3 regions of the Sphingobacterium ginsenosidimutans genome follow, and region 2 is predicted to be linked to each of the others. Evidence: riboswitches for the same ligand, from Rfam matches in the RefSeq annotation. Region 2 holds a riboswitch; each other region holds the start of a gene.

Region 1 (5,924 bases), on a different contig from region 2:
CGAGCGACGTGAAGTTGTCGATTTCGCGAAAGTACAACAGGAGCGTAATATCGAAAAATCCAAACAGGAGCAGGCAAAGCAACAACAATTGACCGAGCAGCTCCAGCTTCAAACTCAAATTGAGAATCTAAGAGGCAAACTGGAGCAGATCTATCAAAAATATAAATTAGAAGAAGATAGATTAAAAGCAACCTATCCAAATATTATTAACATTGAAAACTGGTTTTACGAAACTTATGTTAAAAGAACACAATATCAGGATTTGGTTGAAATCAACATTGTCAAGACTCCCACAAATGGGCTATATTATCAAGAAGACGTTATCGTTTCAGCAACAAAAACAATTCCACGAATTGAAGCCAAAGATGACAGTACACGGTTTTTAATTGTCCATATTGATGATTTCAAGCGATTACTTGGAAAGAGTATCGTAGCTCTCCCCCCAAGATCTAATCCAAAACTATCTAAACGAATTTTTGAGCTAGAAACCAAATTAAATAAACTGTCGAAAAAAAATGCAGGCTATGGCTTCAATGTTTACGACTCTGTCGCCATGCTTGGTGGTAAAAAGGCGGACTACATCGAAGATGTCGCTATCGGAATGGAGCTGGCGAAAAGACCGCTTAAGGATCGGTTGAATATTATTATTGTTCAGGAACTCCTAAAAGAAGAATTGATCCATCGTGACATCAAAGCACCTTTTAATATCGAGATATGGAGCACCAGCAATATTTTGCTAAATAATATTCTCAATGAGGCCGAACTAAATAATCCCATAAATACCACAAAGTATTCTACAGCGTTATTTAAAGGTGATGTTGGTGCTGCCCCAGGGAAGCTGACCATATACTTCCCGAACAAAAAAGCGATCATAGCAGACAATATGAGCTACTTGCTACTTCCTATGCTCACACTTTTGTTTCTATTGGTCGGATGTTTTGCCTATACACTCATCATTATCTTTAGACAAAAGAAGGTATCTGAGATGAAAACTGACTTCATCAATAATATGACCCATGAGTTTAAAACTCCTGTGGCCACGATCATGATCGCCAGTGAATCACTTAAGGATCCTGATATCAATGCGGACCACAAACGCGTGCAGAAATTGGCCAATATCATCTACGATGAGAATGTTCGCCTCGGGAATCATATCGAACGCGTATTAGACTTAGCAAAACTGGAGAAAGAAACACTGAAACTCGATCGCGAAGATGTGCATATCAATGACCTCGTAGCCGCTGTCACAGACAGTATGCAGCTTCGGATGCAGAATATCGGCGGAAAATTCAGTGTCGATCTCGCGGCAACAAAAGATATTGTTGTTGGGGATGAACTGCATTTCTCCAATGTATTTTACAACCTAATGGACAATGCGATTAAGTATAGTAAAGGAGATCTACATGTCAATATCAGTTCCAAAAATATTGGCGATAACATTGTTATCACCATCGCCGACAACGGAATTGGTATGAGCAGAGATCACCTCCAAAAGATATTCGATCAATTTTATCGTATCCCCACCGGAAATGTACACAACGTTAAAGGTTTTGGTCTGGGCTTAAGTTATGTTCAGGATATTTTGAGAAGACTCAATGGAAGAATCACCGTAAAAAGTGAGAAAGATAAGGGCACAACCTTTGAAGTAATTTTGCCCGTAAAAAAATAACACGTTCCTTTTTTGTATATTCAGGGAACATTAGTGAAAATTAATAGATTCATTATGCAAAAGATATTATTAGCAGAGGATGATCCCAATTTGGGGGATCTTTTAAAGGACTATCTCGAATTAAAGGGAAAATTTGACGTTACGCTCTGTATTGACGGGGATGAAGCCGTTTCTCAGTTCAAAAAAAATGATTATGATTTATGCATTTTCGATGTCATGATGCCAAAAAAAGACGGTTTTACCGTGGGCCGTGAGATCAGAAAAACAAATAGCACCGTACCGATTATCTTCGCCACTGCAAAAGGCATGATGGAGGACAAGACAGAAGCGTTTGAATTGGGTGGCGATGATTACATCACAAAACCTTTCCGTGTTGAGGAATTACTTCTTCGGATAAATGCTTTATTGAAACGGAGTGTCAGAGATAAAGAGGATGAAGTAGTTGCAGATAAGTTTGAAATTGGAGATTACTTCTTCGATTATACGAGTCAGCAGATTTCCTACAAGGGTCAAATGCAAAAACTATCGACAAAAGAGGCTGAATTGCTTCGCCTACTTTGTTTAAAAAAGAATGATGTATTGACCCGGGAAGAAGCTTTATTAAAAATATGGCATGACGACAATTACTTCACAGGTAGAAGTATGGACGTATTCCTGAGTAAACTTCGTAAATACCTAAGAGAAGACAGCAAGGTTGAAATCGTCAATGTCCACGGTAAAGGTTACAAACTCCTGGTGAGTTAAAGGCATAGAGGGTGAGATACCAATGCGTGATTTCACCCTCCTTTCCAATGAAAAGAAAGAAATAAAACATTTCTATCCTTAGTAGAATAAAAAAAATAGGTGCACTTTTATAAAAAATTTGCATATCAAAAAGAAATGTTCTAACTTAGCATCGCTTATAGAGAAAGGCAGAGGGAATAGACCCGATGAAGCCTTAGCAACCTGTCCCTTGACAAGGTGCTAAATTCTACCCTACTTGATATGGGAATGATAAGCCGAAGTCACCGAATTCTAGTGTGTCCTTCTCTCTCTAGCAAGAAATATAGTTGAAAAGAAATATTAAAAACATTATTATGTTATTGACTAACAATTTAGGTTACCCTCGTGTGGGCGCGTTCCGCGAATTGAAAAAAGCCAATGAGGCCTATTGGGCTAAAAAATCTTCTGTTGAGGAATTATTGGACACAGCAAAAAAAATTCGTGAAGGCAATTGGAAAACACAAAAAGATGCTGGAATAGATTTGATCCCTTCCAACGACTTCTCTTTTTACGATCAAGTATTGGATTTAACCCTTACCGTTGGTGCAATTCCTGCTCGTTACCATTCTTTATTGAATAAAGTAGACAACAACTACAGCTTAGACTTATATTTTGCAATGGCACGCGGTTTCCAACAAGAAGGAATCGATGTTACTGCAATGGAAATGACCAAGTGGTTAGATACCAACTACCACTATATGGTTCCTGAATTCACAAAAGATCAAGAGTTCAAATTGACTTCTGAGAAATTCTTAAATGAATACAACGAGGCAAAATCATTGGGTATTGAGACAAAACCTGTTTTATTAGGCCCAATCACTTACCTTTTGATCGGTAAAGAAAAAGAAGCTGGTTTCGACCGTATCGACCTATTGGACAAATTAGTTCCTGTATATGAGCAAATCTTGTCTAAATTGGCAGAAGCTGGTGCACAATATGTTCAGATCGACGAGCCTTTCTTGGCTTTGGATTTAGATGCAAAAGTAAAAGCATTATACCAACCTACGTTCGAGAAATTGGCTGCTGCTGCCAAAAACATCAAATTGATCGCGACAACTTACTTCGAAGCTTTAAAAGACAACGAAGATATCGCGGTTAACTTACCGATCCATGCATTACACTTGGATTTAGTACGTGGAGAAAACCAATTGGATACCGTTTTGGCTAAAGTTCCAGCTTCATTGACATTATCTTTAGGTATTGTTGAAGGCCGTAACATCTGGAAAAACGATTACGAAAAATCATTGGTTAAAATCAAACAAGCAGTTGATGCATTAGGCAAAGACCGCGTTTGGATTGCTCCTTCTTCCTCTTTACTGCATGTTCCTTTTGACTTAGATAATGAGCATAATGAGCAATCATTGCCTGCTGCAGTTAAAAACTGGTTAGCATTCGCAAAACAAAAATTAGCAGAGGTAAAAGATCTAGCAGTCTTAGCAGAAGGCGAAGTTGATGCAGAAACAACAAAACGTTTCGAAGCAAACAAAGCTGCAGCAGAAAGCCGTCGTACTTCTCCGTTGATCCACAAACCAGAAGTTAAAACACGTACAAGCAACATTACTGATGATGATGCAAAACGTACGTCAGTTTTTGCTGACCGTAAAGCGGCACAACAAGCGAAATTCAACTTGCCAGCATTCCCTACGACAACAATCGGTTCTTTCCCACAAACAAAAGATGTGCGTAAATGGAGAGCTGATCTGAAAAAGGGATCGATCACACAGGAAGAGTACGATAAAGCAATTGCTGAAGAAACTGAAAATACAATCCGTCTTCAAGAGCAACTGGATATCGATGTATTGGTTCACGGTGAGTTCGAACGTAATGACATGGTTGAATACTTCGGTGAGCAACTAGCTGGATATGCATTTACACAAAACGGTTGGGTACAATCCTATGGTTCACGTTGTGTGAAACCTCCAATTATTTATGGAGATGTATACCGTCCAGAAGATATGACTGTACGTTGGTCTTCATACGCTCAATCATTGACAAACCGTCCGGTTAAAGGAATGTTGACTGGTCCTGTAACAATCTTACAATGGTCTTTCGTACGTAACGATCAACCACGTTCAACCACAACTTACCAAATCGCATTGGCGATCTTAGACGAAGTACAAGCTTTGGAAAAAGCAGGTATCAAAATCATTCAGATCGATGAGCCAGCGATCCGTGAGGGATTACCATTGCGCAAAGCAGATCAAAAAGATTACTTAAACTGGGCTGTACGTGCATTCCGTGTATCTTCATCCAATGTTGAAGATGATACACAGATCCACACACACATGTGTTACTCTGAGTTTAACAACGTGATCGAAGATATCGCAGCAATGGATGCAGACGTAATTACAATTGAGACTTCACGTTCACAAATGAAATTATTGAATGCTTTTGCAGGTGATTTCAAATACCCGAACGATATCGGTCCTGGTGTATACGATATCCACTCACCACGCGTACCAAGCAAAGATGAGATGGTAGACCTATTGCGCAAAGCAAAAGCAGTAGTTCCTTCGGAACAACTTTGGGTTAACCCTGACTGTGGATTGAAAACTCGTGCTTGGCCTGAAACTAAAGCCGCTTTAGAATCAATGGTTGAAGCTGCGAAAATCTTAAGAGCAGAATAATTCTTAAACTATATTGATAAAAGCCCAAGATGAAATTTCATCTTGGGCTTTTTTTTGAATACTTTATCCGACATCAAGCGTCTTCGTCTGTTATTTACTCCGCTTTTTGCCCGTCTTATTCATTTCCAATTTTCCTTTAATCCGATCTTCAATAGACTTTATGATCGTGGACAGATCGCTGTTCAGATTATCCAATTTAGCCATTTTGAGGATTTTTAAAGCCTTTTTGTATTTCTTTAATTTCTCAAGTAGCAACACCTTCTTGATCCAGATTACAGCCAGGGACATCCCCGGCAATGTCAACGCATATTTGATGGTTTTCTTTGCCGCTTCGTAATCCCCCATGTCTATCAGGGTCTGTATAAAATAAGGATACACCTCCAAAGCATGCACATTGTGGCTTAAAGCTTCCTGAAAATATTTCTTTGCCTGTTCATAATCAAACAGCTGCTCCGCATAAACCCGCCCCATTAGGCACAATGCCATGGTATTGGATTCATCGTATGACAAGGCATAGGATAAGGATTCTAGCGTATCCTCCAGATAATATGGATAATTATCCAAGGCCTGGAGAACATATTTATTCACTGAATTCATCGTTTTTTTAAACATTACATGAGTATTGAGCTTCTTGCGGCTACCTCTAGCCACACAGATGCCATTTCCTTTTATCGGTTAGATCATCTCAAATGATCGCGTGGCAATACAGACATCACAATCCGATGTCATATACAAATGCCAAAAGTGGTCCGGAAAAGAAGATTAAGAGAGTGCGGTATTCCGGAGAATATGCCCAAGACTCTTCTTTAAGGACGAAGCTGGGGTTTTTAGTATAGCAAACATATTCTTCCGTTTTTTTATTTTAT
Region 2 (5,924 bases):
AATCCGATTGATATTAATCAGGTGGTATCCAAAAATTTAGAAAACGCTTTTTTCTCTGCCCTAATTCAGGGAAGGACCAATCAGGAAATGCAGCCGGATTGGACAAAGAAAACAGCTGTAAAAATTACCTTGGACGCTAGTGGCAAACCTACAGCAATGAATTATGTTGTTAAAGGGGATTTTGAAGGAGTTAAAGATGTCATTTTCAGCGAAGTTTTATTAAATTATGTCTATGAATAAAAAAAAATAACTATCTTTGCATCCCCTCTAGTATGAAGCTCGGGGGATATGTTGAATACATAAAATAAAATTAAGAAATGGCAACTAAAATCAGATTGCAAAGACATGGTAAAAAAGGACGTCCTTTTTACCACGTAGTCGTAGCGGATTCTCGCGCTCCACGTGATGGTAAATTCATCGAACGTATCGGTTCTTACAACCCAAACACAAATCCTGCAACTATTGTTTTGGATTTTGAAAAAGCTTTGGATTGGATGAATAAAGGTGCTCAACCTACTGACACAGCTCGTGCTATCCTTTCTTACAAAGGTGTTCTTTACAAAAAACACTTACAAGGTGGTGTGAAAAAAGGTGCTTTTGATGAAACTGCTGCTGAAGCTAAATTCACTGCTTGGACTGAAGCTAACGAAGCTAGAATCTCTGGTAAAAAAGATGGTTTAGCTCAATCTAAAGCTGATGCTAAGAAAGCTGCTTTAGCTGCTGAAGCGAAGAAAAAAGAAGAAAAAGCTGCTGCTGTAGCTGCTAAAAATGCTCCTGTAGCAGAAGAACCTGCCGCAGAAGAGACTGAAGCTCCTGCATCAGAAGAAACTGAAGGTTAATTCTTTCATAAAGTATTCGAGAAAGCCGACTCAATCTTGAGCCGGCTTTTTTAATAAAATAGTTTATGTGTTAAAATGTGATGCTGATTGCTCTAATTTAAAATAGAAGGCCGAGCATATTATCCTATCGCTATACAAAAAAGTGAAAATAAAACAGATGCTGTATATATAGTGGAAGCCGAAAGGAAAAGCATCTCAATACTAATATCCTAATACGCAATATTACAAAATGACTATCGATCAAAGTTTTTATATAGGCTATATCAGCAAAACGCGAGGTCTAAAAGGCGAGATGCAATTGTTTTTCGAATTTGAAGACTATGAGAGTTTGGATATAGATGTCGTCTTTTTGGAGGTCAACAAAAAACTTGTACCTTATTTTATCGATGCTATAAAACTGCAGAAAAATAGTACCGCCTACGTGACATTTGAAGATGTTGATCATATCGACAAGGCACAGGTGCTTGTTCACAAAAAGGTTTATCTACCCAATGATAAAATGCCAGAACGGGATCCCGATGATTTTAGATATACGGATTTAATCGGATTTTTGGTGATCGATGAAACCCATGGTGAACTGGGGGAAATTACGGATGTACAGGAATTTCCACAGCAATTCGTCGCGACAGTTGATATGAATGGTAAAGAATTGATGTTCCCCCTATCCGATGATTTAATCGTTGGCATAGATGGTGAAGAGGAGATTATTGAAGTAGAATTGCCTGAAGGACTAGTCGATCTTTATAAAGAATAAAAGTGGACGGACCTCTCGTAAATTATCCCTGATTGCAAATCGGGATTTACTTTAGAGCATCGTTCTTAATTCCCATAAATTTGAATGAAAAAGGTCTAAGTTCGTAAAGGAATTTAGACCTTTTTCGATTCAATAAGTTGAGGTTTTAAATCATATTTCGCTTCATCTGACAAAATTTTTGTTTTGGGACAGTCAGGGATCTCTTACTCTGATGGATTTTGTTTAAATTGGTACTGAATAATCAATATATTGACCACTATAAACGATCTGTCTTGAAACTATTACTGCTAATTATTTCAACGATATTCTTATCCTCTTGTGCTTTCTTTGGGAAGAACAAAGAATTTCCGATCGGAAATTATCAAGTTATTTGCGGTTATACCAATGACGGCTACCTAGAGGCCAAAGCTAAGGATCCGCTAAATATTGAACCTGATGCATATTGCGATCATCCGCTTCATTATCGTTCTTTTCTCTCCCTTCGGGATAAGGGACAATTTGTCCTTGCGATAGGTGATATCTTGCTCTATGGCAGATATAGATTTGAAGGGAATAAAATTGAATTGGTGGATGATAAAAAGGGAACCATCTCTTTGGATATAATTCAAGTAAAAAAGAATTTCATACAATTGAAAGGTGATTTCTCCCAATTCAATTCAGCCCATTTGCCAAATACGGAACGGTTGTTTCTCAATTTCGAATTAGACAAAACACCACTTCGCGAGCAGCCTAGTAAATTTGATAGTGTAGTCAATCTTTGGCGTAATATTCCGACAAGTGCTGAAAATGATCAAGAGGTAAAGGCCCGCGCATTAAACTTTTTAGATTATTCTATAGCATACTTTCAGCACATCTCAAATTCTGGCGTCCATAGTGATTATAAGATAGATGGGGTTGAATCTCCAATTACTTATGCGCAAAATGGCATTGTATTAAAACAATGGGAAGATGTTCCTGTCTCATGGAAAGAGCTGTTTTACAATGAGGAGAATGCATTGGTTGCCTATAAATATTTAATGGATGGGTTTAATTATGGAGAGAAGGAGAAATATAGTGTCTCTGGCTTACTGCTGATCACATTCTATTTAAAGAATCTACGTAATTCTCTTTCAACTTTGAAATAATTTGTATGGGAAGATCTGGAAAAAAGACAGCTTTGTTACTATAATTTATAGCTTTTCGAAAAAATGTTTTTGTTGTTTGATTTTTTAAGACGATATTAGCAACGCTTATAGAGAAAGGCCGAGGGACTAGACCCAGTGAAGCCTTAGCAACCTGTATTGTTCAAGGTGCTAAATTCTACCCTGCTCCATGTGGGAAAGATAAGTTACATGCAGATAGACATATCCTCGACTTGTGCGTTTCGATGTAAGCCAACCCAAACTTAAAACAGTTTTTTAATGAAGATTATCGACCATATCCAGAATGCTAAAGGAAAAACATTGTTTTCTTTTGAGCTATTGCCTCCTGCAAAGGGACAGGGCATCCAAAGTATTTTTAAGACAATGGATGAACTGATGGAATTTAAACCGCCCTTTATTGATGTAACCTATCATCGGGAAGATTATATCTATAAGGAACATGCAAGCGGGCTGTTGGAACGTGTATCTTATCGTAAGCGACCAGGAACGGTGGCGATCTGTGCTGCGATCATGAATAAGTATAAAGTGGACGCAGTGCCCCATCTGATATGTGGTGGCTTTACCAAAGAGGAAACTGAAAATGCCTTGATCGACTTAAATTTCTTGGGTATCGATAACGTATTGGTATTACGAGGTGATGCACGCAAAGGAGATGCTGATTTTATTCCAAGTGAAGGCGGACATGCTTTTGCAACGGATCTATTGCAACAGGTAACGGATATGAATAAAGGAAAGTATCTTCACGAAGATATTATCACATCTGAAAAAACCGATTTTTGTATCGGTGTCGCAGGATATCCGGAGAAGCATTTTGAATCTCCTAATTTCAATACTGATTTTAAATATCTGAAGCAAAAAGTGGATATGGGTGCTGAGTTTATTGTAACTCAGATGTTCTTTAACGTGGAGAAATATAAGGAATTTGTGACCAAATGCCGGGACAATGGAATCCATGTGCCTATCATTCCGGGACTCAAACCATTGACGACCAAAAAGCAACTGGTTACTTTGCCAAGAATTTTCCACCTGGATATTCCTGAGGAATTGAGTGATGCTGTCGCAGCATGTAAAACCAATGCTGATGTAAGGCAAGTAGGTGAAGAATGGCTTGTGCAACAATGTCAGGAGCTGATAAAATTTGGTGCTCCAGTATTGCACTTTTATACCATGAGTAATCCTGGGCCAACGAAAAAGATTGTCGAGAAGTTAGCCTAAAAAATACAAGAGGAGCGAGGGAAAACCCCTCGCTTTTTTATTACTTCTATCGACGGTATACTGCTTTGTACTTGTGAATTGAATCCTCTTTTATTCCATGGCCATATGCAGCTTTTGAGATGAAGTTTGCCATTACCCCTGCTTTCAAAACCAGCATTTCTCTTTTCACTATAGAAGTGCTCTCTTTCAAAAAATATTTTTTGTTAAACAGTAGTGTTAAATAGTGTTAATTAACATTTTTAAATCGAGATAACTATTTAATTTGAGGTACTAAAAGGAACTAAGATATAGACCAATTGTCCTTATGACGTATAATAAATTAAACTCGCTATTTGGTTTGGCCTGTGGCCTCATTGCTACTGTTGTCTACATTGCTACTGTTGAAAAGACCGTGAGCTGGTGGGATTGTGGTGAATTTATCGCCTGCGCGTACAAACTTGAGGTGGCACATCAACCTGGTGCCCCGCTATTTCTACTTATTCAGAATGTTTTTTCCAATCTGGCTTTCGGTAATACAGGGCAAGTCGCTTACTGGATGAATATTGGTTCGGCAGTCTGTAGTGGTCTGACGGTGACATTTTTGTTTTGGACAATTACAGCGATTGCCCGGAAGATTTTAAAGAAGCCACAGCAATCTGCTTTTTCTTACTATTTACAGATCTTTGGAGCGGGTGCAGTGGGGGCTATGGCCTTTAGTTTCAGTGATACCTTCTGGTATTCGGCCGTAGAATCCGAAGTGTATGCGATGTCCTCACTTTGTACTGCGGTGGTTTTCTGGGCGATTTTTAAATGGGAGGCGCGTGCGGACCAGGACGGAAGTGATCGCTGGCTGATTTTTATCGCTTTTGTCATGGGGCTTTCAATTGGAGTCCACCTATTAAATCTTTTGGCTATTCCGGCTATAGCCATGGTGGTGTATTTTAAAAGGACTTCAGAAATTAATTTTAAAGGCATTATAAAGGCATTTCTATTAGGAATATTAGTTCTTGCAGCAATCCTTTGGGGTGTTATTCAGTGGCTGATCGGTTTTGCTTCCAAAATAGATCTATTGTTTGTGAATTCTTTTGGACTGGGATTTGGTACAGGAATTCTTTTCCTATGCTTGCTTTTTGGTGTCACAATTGTATATGGTCTTTTTTATTCCCATAGAAAACGCAAGTATACATTAAATACAGCTTTATTGGTGTTTTGCTTTATTCTGTTTGGTTATAGTTCCTATACCATGGTGCTGATCCGTGGAAAGGCAAATCCATCCTTAAATAACAATGCGCCAGATAATGTCTTTTCGTTTTTAGGTTACTTAGGGCGAGAACAGTATACGCGGGAACCTCTGGTTAAAGGACCATACTATGATTCAAAGGCTGTGGATGTTCAAAGCAAAACCAGTTATCGGAAAGATGAATCCAATTATACAGCATTTACACAGGTTGATAAGTATGCATTTGATCGTGAAACATTTTTTCCACGTATCTATAGCCAGGATGAAAATCATCAAGCCTACTATAGAAGTTATCTCAAGTTAAAAGAGGGCGAAAGACCACAGTTCTCCGATAACTTTAAGTTTTTCTTTAATTTTCAATTGGGGGAAATGTATGCACGTTACTTCTTATGGAATTTTGTTGGCAGGCAGAATGACAAGCAAGGCTATGGATCCTATACGGAGGGGAATTGGCTCTCTGGAGTGAAAACGCTGGATAATTGGCGCCTTGGTGGGCAACATCATCTTTCGGAGTCACAGCAACATGATCCAAGCCGAAACACGTATTTTTTCTTGCCTTTGTTATTAGGGATAGCTGGAGCGATCTGGATGTACAAAAACAATAAACCCTATACTTTGGTATTGACCTTGCTGTTTGTTTTTACGGGTATAGCGATTGTTGTATATCTCAATCAGACACCACTGCAACCCCGTGAACGTGATTATGCTTATGCCGGATCTTTTTATGCTTTTGCGATCTGGATCGGACTGGGTAC
Region 3 (5,924 bases), on a different contig from region 2:
AGACTGGAAATGCAAAGTAGGTTATGATCTGACTAAGCTGCCCGCAAAGCCTAACGCGATGGAGGGCCCCAATAGACCGACTGTACTCTACAATGCTATGGTTAAACCTTTTGTGGATCTTAAAATAAAAGGAGCTATTTGGTATCAGGGAGAAAGTAATGCTGATTCAAAAGATGCACCTTACGAGCAACTGTTGCCAGCGCTGATTCAGGGCTGGCGCCAACAGTGGAACAACGAAAAGATGCCTTTTTATTTTGTGCAATTGGCAAATTATAAGGAGAAGAAGTCGGCACCGCAATCTTCTTCCTGGGCGAGATTACGAGAGGCGCAGCGGCAAACGCTCAAACTGCCTTACACAGGTATGGCTGTTATTGCTGATATCGGTGATGTAGTGGATATTCATCCAAAAAATAAACAGGATGTCGGTAGAAGGCTAGGCTGGATTGCAACAGCGCAGCTTTATGGAAAGAAGATCCCTTATTCGGGGCCTGTTCTCGAACATTGGATCACAAAGGGAACAGAGATGCAGCTCAGCTTTAACCCCATGGGCAAAAAACTGGTGTTGAAAGATGCGGATAAACTGAAAGGTAGTTTTACCATTGCTGGCGCAGATCAGGTCTTTTACCCCGCTGAGGTCAAACAGGTGGGAAATAAGCTGATCGTATCTGCCAAAGAAGTGCTGTCGCCGGTGGCAGTGCGTTACGGCTGGGCCGATAACCCGGACCTGACTTTGTATAATGATGCTGGGATCGCCGGATCTCCTTTTCGGACAGATGACTGGACAAAAAACTAAGGGGACATGAATAGATCATCAAAAATAAACCTTCGGAAAGGTAAGTTACTTTACACGCTAATGGTTTTCTTTTTTTCGGGCAAGTTATTTGGGCAGGAGCAGGGGAGCAAACTCTGGTATCAGCAGCCGGCAAAGCAATGGGAGGAGACCTTGCCCCTAGGTAACGGAAAGATCGGTATGATGCCCGACGGTGGCTTAATAAATGAACATATTGTACTCAACGATATTACACTATGGTCGGGAAGCCCTCAGGATGCCAATAATTATGAAGCCAGTAGGTACTTGGATAGCATTCGAAACCTGATCAAAAACGGGAAAAATGACCTCGCTCAGGGATTGATTGACCAACATTTCATCTGCAAAGGCCCGGGATCGGGTGGTAAGCAATGGGGCTGTTATCAAGTTCTTGGCAATTTGACGCTTGCATTTGATGGAAAAACAGCTCTTGCTGCGGTACAAAACTATCGCCGCGAGCTGGATATTGAAAAGGCTCTGGTAAAAACGAGCTATGAGCTCAAAGGCGTAAAATATAACCGGGAATATTGGACAAGCTTTGCAGACGATGTGGGTATTATTCGTCTACAGAGTAGCAAAAAAGGGCAGATAAACCTAGCAATCAAGATCGACCGTCCCGAAAGGGCGACTGCTACGACCAAAGATGGCGAGCTCATTTTGATGGGACAATTGGATAATGGTGTGGACGGTAAAGGTATGCAGTTTAAAACACGTGTCCGGGCGCAAGTTAAAGGTGGAAAACAGCTTGTACAAGGGCAATCTATTGTCATTCAACAGGCTGACGAAGTACTGATTTATGTGGCGACAGATACCGATTTTAAAGGCAAGGATTTTGAGCGTACAACAACCGAAACTTTAACAAAGGCTTTAAAAAAATCCTATGCCAAGCTATATGCCGAACATCTACAAAACTATTCAACAAAGTTCAACCGTTTGTCGCTCAGTCTTGGCCGCTCGAAAGATAATTTACCGACCGACCAACGTTTGCTGGCTTTCGGTAAAGAACCGGATCAGGATCCGGGGCTGGCAGCCTTATTTTATCAGTATGGTCGCTACCTTAGTATTAGCAGTACGCGTTTAGGTCTGCTGCCACCGAATTTACAAGGGCTATGGGCAAATCAGATTCAGACACCCTGGAATGGGGATTATCACCTGGATATCAATGTGCAAATGAACCATTGGCACCTGGGAGCGGCCAATTTGGGTGAACTCAATGAACCGTTGGTGAGTCTTGTGGAAGGCCTTATGGCGCCAGGAGCAAAGACCGCGAAAGCGTACTATAACGCACCGGGCTGGGTGGCTCATGTGATCACCAACGTGTGGGGCTATACCGAGCCGGGGGAATCCGCTTCTTGGGGCATTGCCAATGCAGGCTCGGGCTGGCTGTGCAATAATCTGTGGGAACATTACCTTTATAGCGAAGATATGGACTATCTGCGACGGATATACCCAATACTCTATGGCGCGGCACAGTTTTACGCCAGCGCCCTGACTGAATACCCCGGTAAAGGTTGGTTGTTGACTTCGCCATCGGTATCTCCCGAAAATTCCTTTAAGCTTCCTAATGGCCACCAGGCAAACGTCACGATGGGACCAACGATAGATAATCAGATCGTACGCGAATTATTTGAAAATGTCATCCATGCGGCAGCATTATTAGGCAAACAATCGGATCCTTTTTTAACGAATGTTTCAGCGCAATTGAAACGCTTAGCACCGGCAGTGCAGCTAGCCAAAGATGGCCGTATCATGGAATGGATCGAAGATTATGAAGAAGTTGATCCGCAGCATCGGCATATCTCGCATTTGTATGGTTTGTATCCAGGCTATCTGATCCGTTATGACGAACATCCAGACTGGCAGCTAGCCGCTAAAAAGAGTCTGAATGTACGAGGAGATGATGGGCCGAGCTGGGCCATTGCCCATAAACTACTGTTTTGGACCAGATTGCATGAAGGCGAGCGTGCCTATAAATTATTTCGGCAGCTGATGACACCACGTGTCGATACACATATCAATTATGGCGCTGGGGGCGGTGTTTATGCAAATTTGTTAACTGCCGGGCCACCTTTCCAGATTGATGGTAATTTTGGTGGAGCAGCTGGTATCGCTGAGATGCTGGTGCAGTCGCATAAGGACAGTGTGTATCTCCTGCCAGCAATCCCTGAAGCCTGGAAAAAAGAAGGTCAGGTCAGGGGAATGCGCATCAAAGGAAATCATACCATAGACATGGAATGGAAAGATGGTAAAATACTGAATTATCAGATTTATTCACCCAAATCACAACAACTTCAGGTATGTATAGATCATAACTGGGTCGCCTATCATACAAAAGAAAAATAAAAGGATCCCTAGTCTGCAATTTTTGCAGGCCGGGGATCCTTTTGTCTTAAAAATCTCATTGCATAAACATGTGTTATTCACAATTACATGTAAATATGAAAAACAGAAAAGACAAGACGGTAGTCGGTGCTTTTACGCTGAAAGTGCTATGACTGCTGTCTTAAGATTGCAATGGAATCAATACATTGTGTTCCAAACGTACAGGGACATGCTTCACTGAGGTAAAACCGTCTTCCTTGGAAATGATGTTGGATAGATCCAGTCCTCTTTTGGAGAAAGTACTGAGCAGCGCTGTCCGAAAGGTCGCTTTGGCCGAGCCCCAACCCTGTCCCAAGATTGTATCGTTATTGAGCTGTATTAGTTCGTCTGTGGAATAGTAGCTGAATTTTTCCAGTAAGTGTTGGTAAAGATTTGTTGTTGTAGCCATACAATTTAAAAATTTAAAGGATTAAACCATAAACTGTATCCAGATCTTGTTGGGGAAAATAACCGTTGTATAACGTTTATTTTGGTCGAAACCCGTATTAATTTACCACCGCGGTGTCTACACTCGGTTGGTATTGCATCATGCAATTCTGAATACTCTACAAATATAGTAGATTATTTTTTAATATTAAAAATATTTTTGTTTTTTTGGTAATTGGGTGTGGATAAGAAGACTAAGGCCGGCAAAAGTGAGTTTGGGTTTTTGGCTGTGGTTTGGTTATGAAGTGGATAGCTTGCCCGATAATTTATCATGTTACTGTAATCTCGTCGAAAATACTTTAAAAAACAGAGATAAGACAATACTTTTGCGGCATGAATAGAATTGCGGAAATTAACGAATACATTGCTGCCGAACGCGAGGTATTATTGCAACACTCCTTGTATCCTAAAATCAAAACGATCAAGAATCTACGTTCTTTTACCGAAGGGCATGTGTACGCTGTATGGGATTTTATGTCTTTATTAAAAGCTTTGCAGATTAAATTGACCTGTACAACTTTGCCTTGGTTTGCAAGTGAGCATCCTTCGACACGCTATCTGATTAACGAAATTGTATTAGCGGAAGAATCCGACGAATATATTGATGGTCGCCGTTTGAGCCATTTTGAAATGTATCTGGACGCAATGAGTGAAATGGGGGCAGACCTGCACCTGGTTAACAAGTTTATCGTGAACGCCAAGAAATCCAAAAGTATTTTTGATGCCATTGCATTGACAACCTTGGATAAAAGGATCAAAGATTTTCTGAATTTTACTTTCGAATTGATCGAAGAGGGGGAGGTACATAAAATTGCTGCCGCTTTCACATTTGGTCGTGAGGATCTTATCCCGGGTATGTTTACCTCCATTTTGCAGGAGCTGAAAACCAACTTCCCTGAATCGAGCTTAGATAATTTTATCTACTATTTCCAACGTCATATTGATTTGGACGGTGATGAGCATGGCCCTTTGGCAATGCAGATGATCAGCGATCTGGCCAAAGAGGATGATGAGAAGTGGGAAGAAATGAAAATAGTCAGTAAAGAGGCGCTTCAAAAGCGCATTGAACTCTGGAACGCAATAGAAGATTCCCTATAGGGAATCTTCTATTGTTTGGCTTCTTTGTAAAAAGAATTGATCTGATAATTTTACGGAAAACTATTCCGACAGAGACCTTTTTAGGGCTTGGGTAAAAGCGCTGATAAATTGTGGATCCAATGTGTTGGAAAAGGTATTCATATTCCCTAAGCTAACAATGAGCGCTGGTATTTTTGCTCCCCGTAAGATCGCATGATTATGGCTTTCAACCGGTTTCTGCGTGCTTAATCCTTGATTTTTTAAATTTTGTGTGAGACGGAACGCAAGTTCTCGGCTTTGATCCTGTATCTTGGGTAGTTCAACAGCTTTTGGATACCGTAGGCCGATTGGCTGCTTGGCGTTTGAAGGATCAATGTCAAAATGAATTGAAATTAATGCGTCACCAGTAAAGGCCGCACGGTCTTTAAGCATCATAAATTCGTCTTTCGAATGGGTCAATACAACCTGAAAACCTTCTTTTTCAAGTTCATTTTGAATCATCTTACAAGCCTGTAAAGTGAGATCTTTCTCTTTGAGGCCCCTGCTGTTGGTGGCACCACTATCTTTGCCACCATGTCCCGGATCCAGAACAATGGTCTTTGCGCTATTTTTGACAGCGCTAGTAGTGGAGATCTTTTCTTTCGGAGGATCAATAAAAGAAAAAGAGACAATTAACACGAATATACAAGGAACAAACAGCAGATACTGATAACCTTTCGTGCGTGGTGATAGATTTCGCATCAACCTGTCGATGCGTTCTACCAGTTCATTTTGGTTTTTTAAAATTCTACTTTGCATATAATCTAATTGTTGATTTTGTTGTGTCATATTCAGCAGGAAGCTCGCATAATTGGTCTTTCCATAGTATTCAGCCACCGCTATATCGACCTGAAATTCATGTAGGCGATGCAGTTCTTTCCGAACCCAATAAATGGCGGGGTTTATCCAGAAGATGCAGCACATCAGCTCGATGTATAATTTGTCCCAGGCATGTCCTTTTAAAATATGCTGTGCCTCGTGGGCAAAGATGAGCTTGCCTTCGGGACTTTCAAGTGCGCTTTTATCCATAACGATATAATGAAAGATCGAACAATTATTGAAGCGATTAAACGGCGGGATTACTTTAATTCCCTGATGCTCCTGAAAATCCATCTTCTTTAAACAGCATACGAGCTTTAAGCTGCGATAAACTAATCGTGTCAGAAAGAAGATGGCGATCAATAAGTAAGCA

Evidence for each region. Region 2 has a riboswitch for S-adenosylmethionine ahead of ABFX33_RS22020 (methylenetetrahydrofolate reductase). Riboswitches for the same ligand answer to the same signal wherever they lie in the genome.
Region 1: another riboswitch for S-adenosylmethionine. It lies ahead of metE (5-methyltetrahydropteroyltriglutamate--homocysteine S-methyltransferase); the one in region 2 lies ahead of ABFX33_RS22020 (methylenetetrahydrofolate reductase).
Region 3: another riboswitch for S-adenosylmethionine. It lies ahead of ABFX33_RS07770 (5-oxoprolinase); the one in region 2 lies ahead of ABFX33_RS22020 (methylenetetrahydrofolate reductase).

What each region holds. Positions count from the first base shown of each region.
Region 1 is NZ_BAAAZK010000010.1:248,763-254,686, reverse strand. It holds gene ABFX33_RS26015 (ATP-binding protein) at 1-1,669, shown strand, start outside; gene ABFX33_RS26010 (response regulator transcription factor) at 1,724-2,413, shown strand; SAM riboswitch class I at 2,566-2,669, shown strand; gene metE (5-methyltetrahydropteroyltriglutamate--homocysteine S-methyltransferase) at 2,746-5,058, shown strand; gene ABFX33_RS26000 (tetratricopeptide repeat protein) at 5,149-5,655, opposite strand.
Region 2 is NZ_BAAAZK010000008.1:392,131-398,054, reverse strand. It holds gene ABFX33_RS22040 (hypothetical protein) at 1-240, shown strand, start outside; gene ABFX33_RS22035 (30S ribosomal protein S16) at 318-839, shown strand; gene rimM (ribosome maturation factor RimM) at 1,069-1,593, shown strand; gene ABFX33_RS22025 (hypothetical protein) at 1,866-2,717, shown strand; SAM riboswitch class I at 2,820-2,922, shown strand; gene ABFX33_RS22020 (methylenetetrahydrofolate reductase) at 2,994-3,950, shown strand; gene ABFX33_RS22015 (glycosyltransferase family 117 protein) at 4,255-5,924, shown strand, end outside.
Region 3 is NZ_BAAAZK010000002.1:1,871,830-1,877,753, reverse strand. It holds gene ABFX33_RS07780 (sialate O-acetylesterase) at 1-793, shown strand, start outside; gene ABFX33_RS07775 (glycoside hydrolase family 95 protein) at 800-3,151, shown strand; gene ABFX33_RS07770 (5-oxoprolinase) at 3,312-3,578, opposite strand; SAM-I-IV-variant riboswitch at 3,646-3,739, opposite strand; gene ABFX33_RS07765 (DUF3050 domain-containing protein) at 3,950-4,714, shown strand; gene ABFX33_RS07760 (N-acetylmuramoyl-L-alanine amidase) at 4,775-5,924, opposite strand, start outside.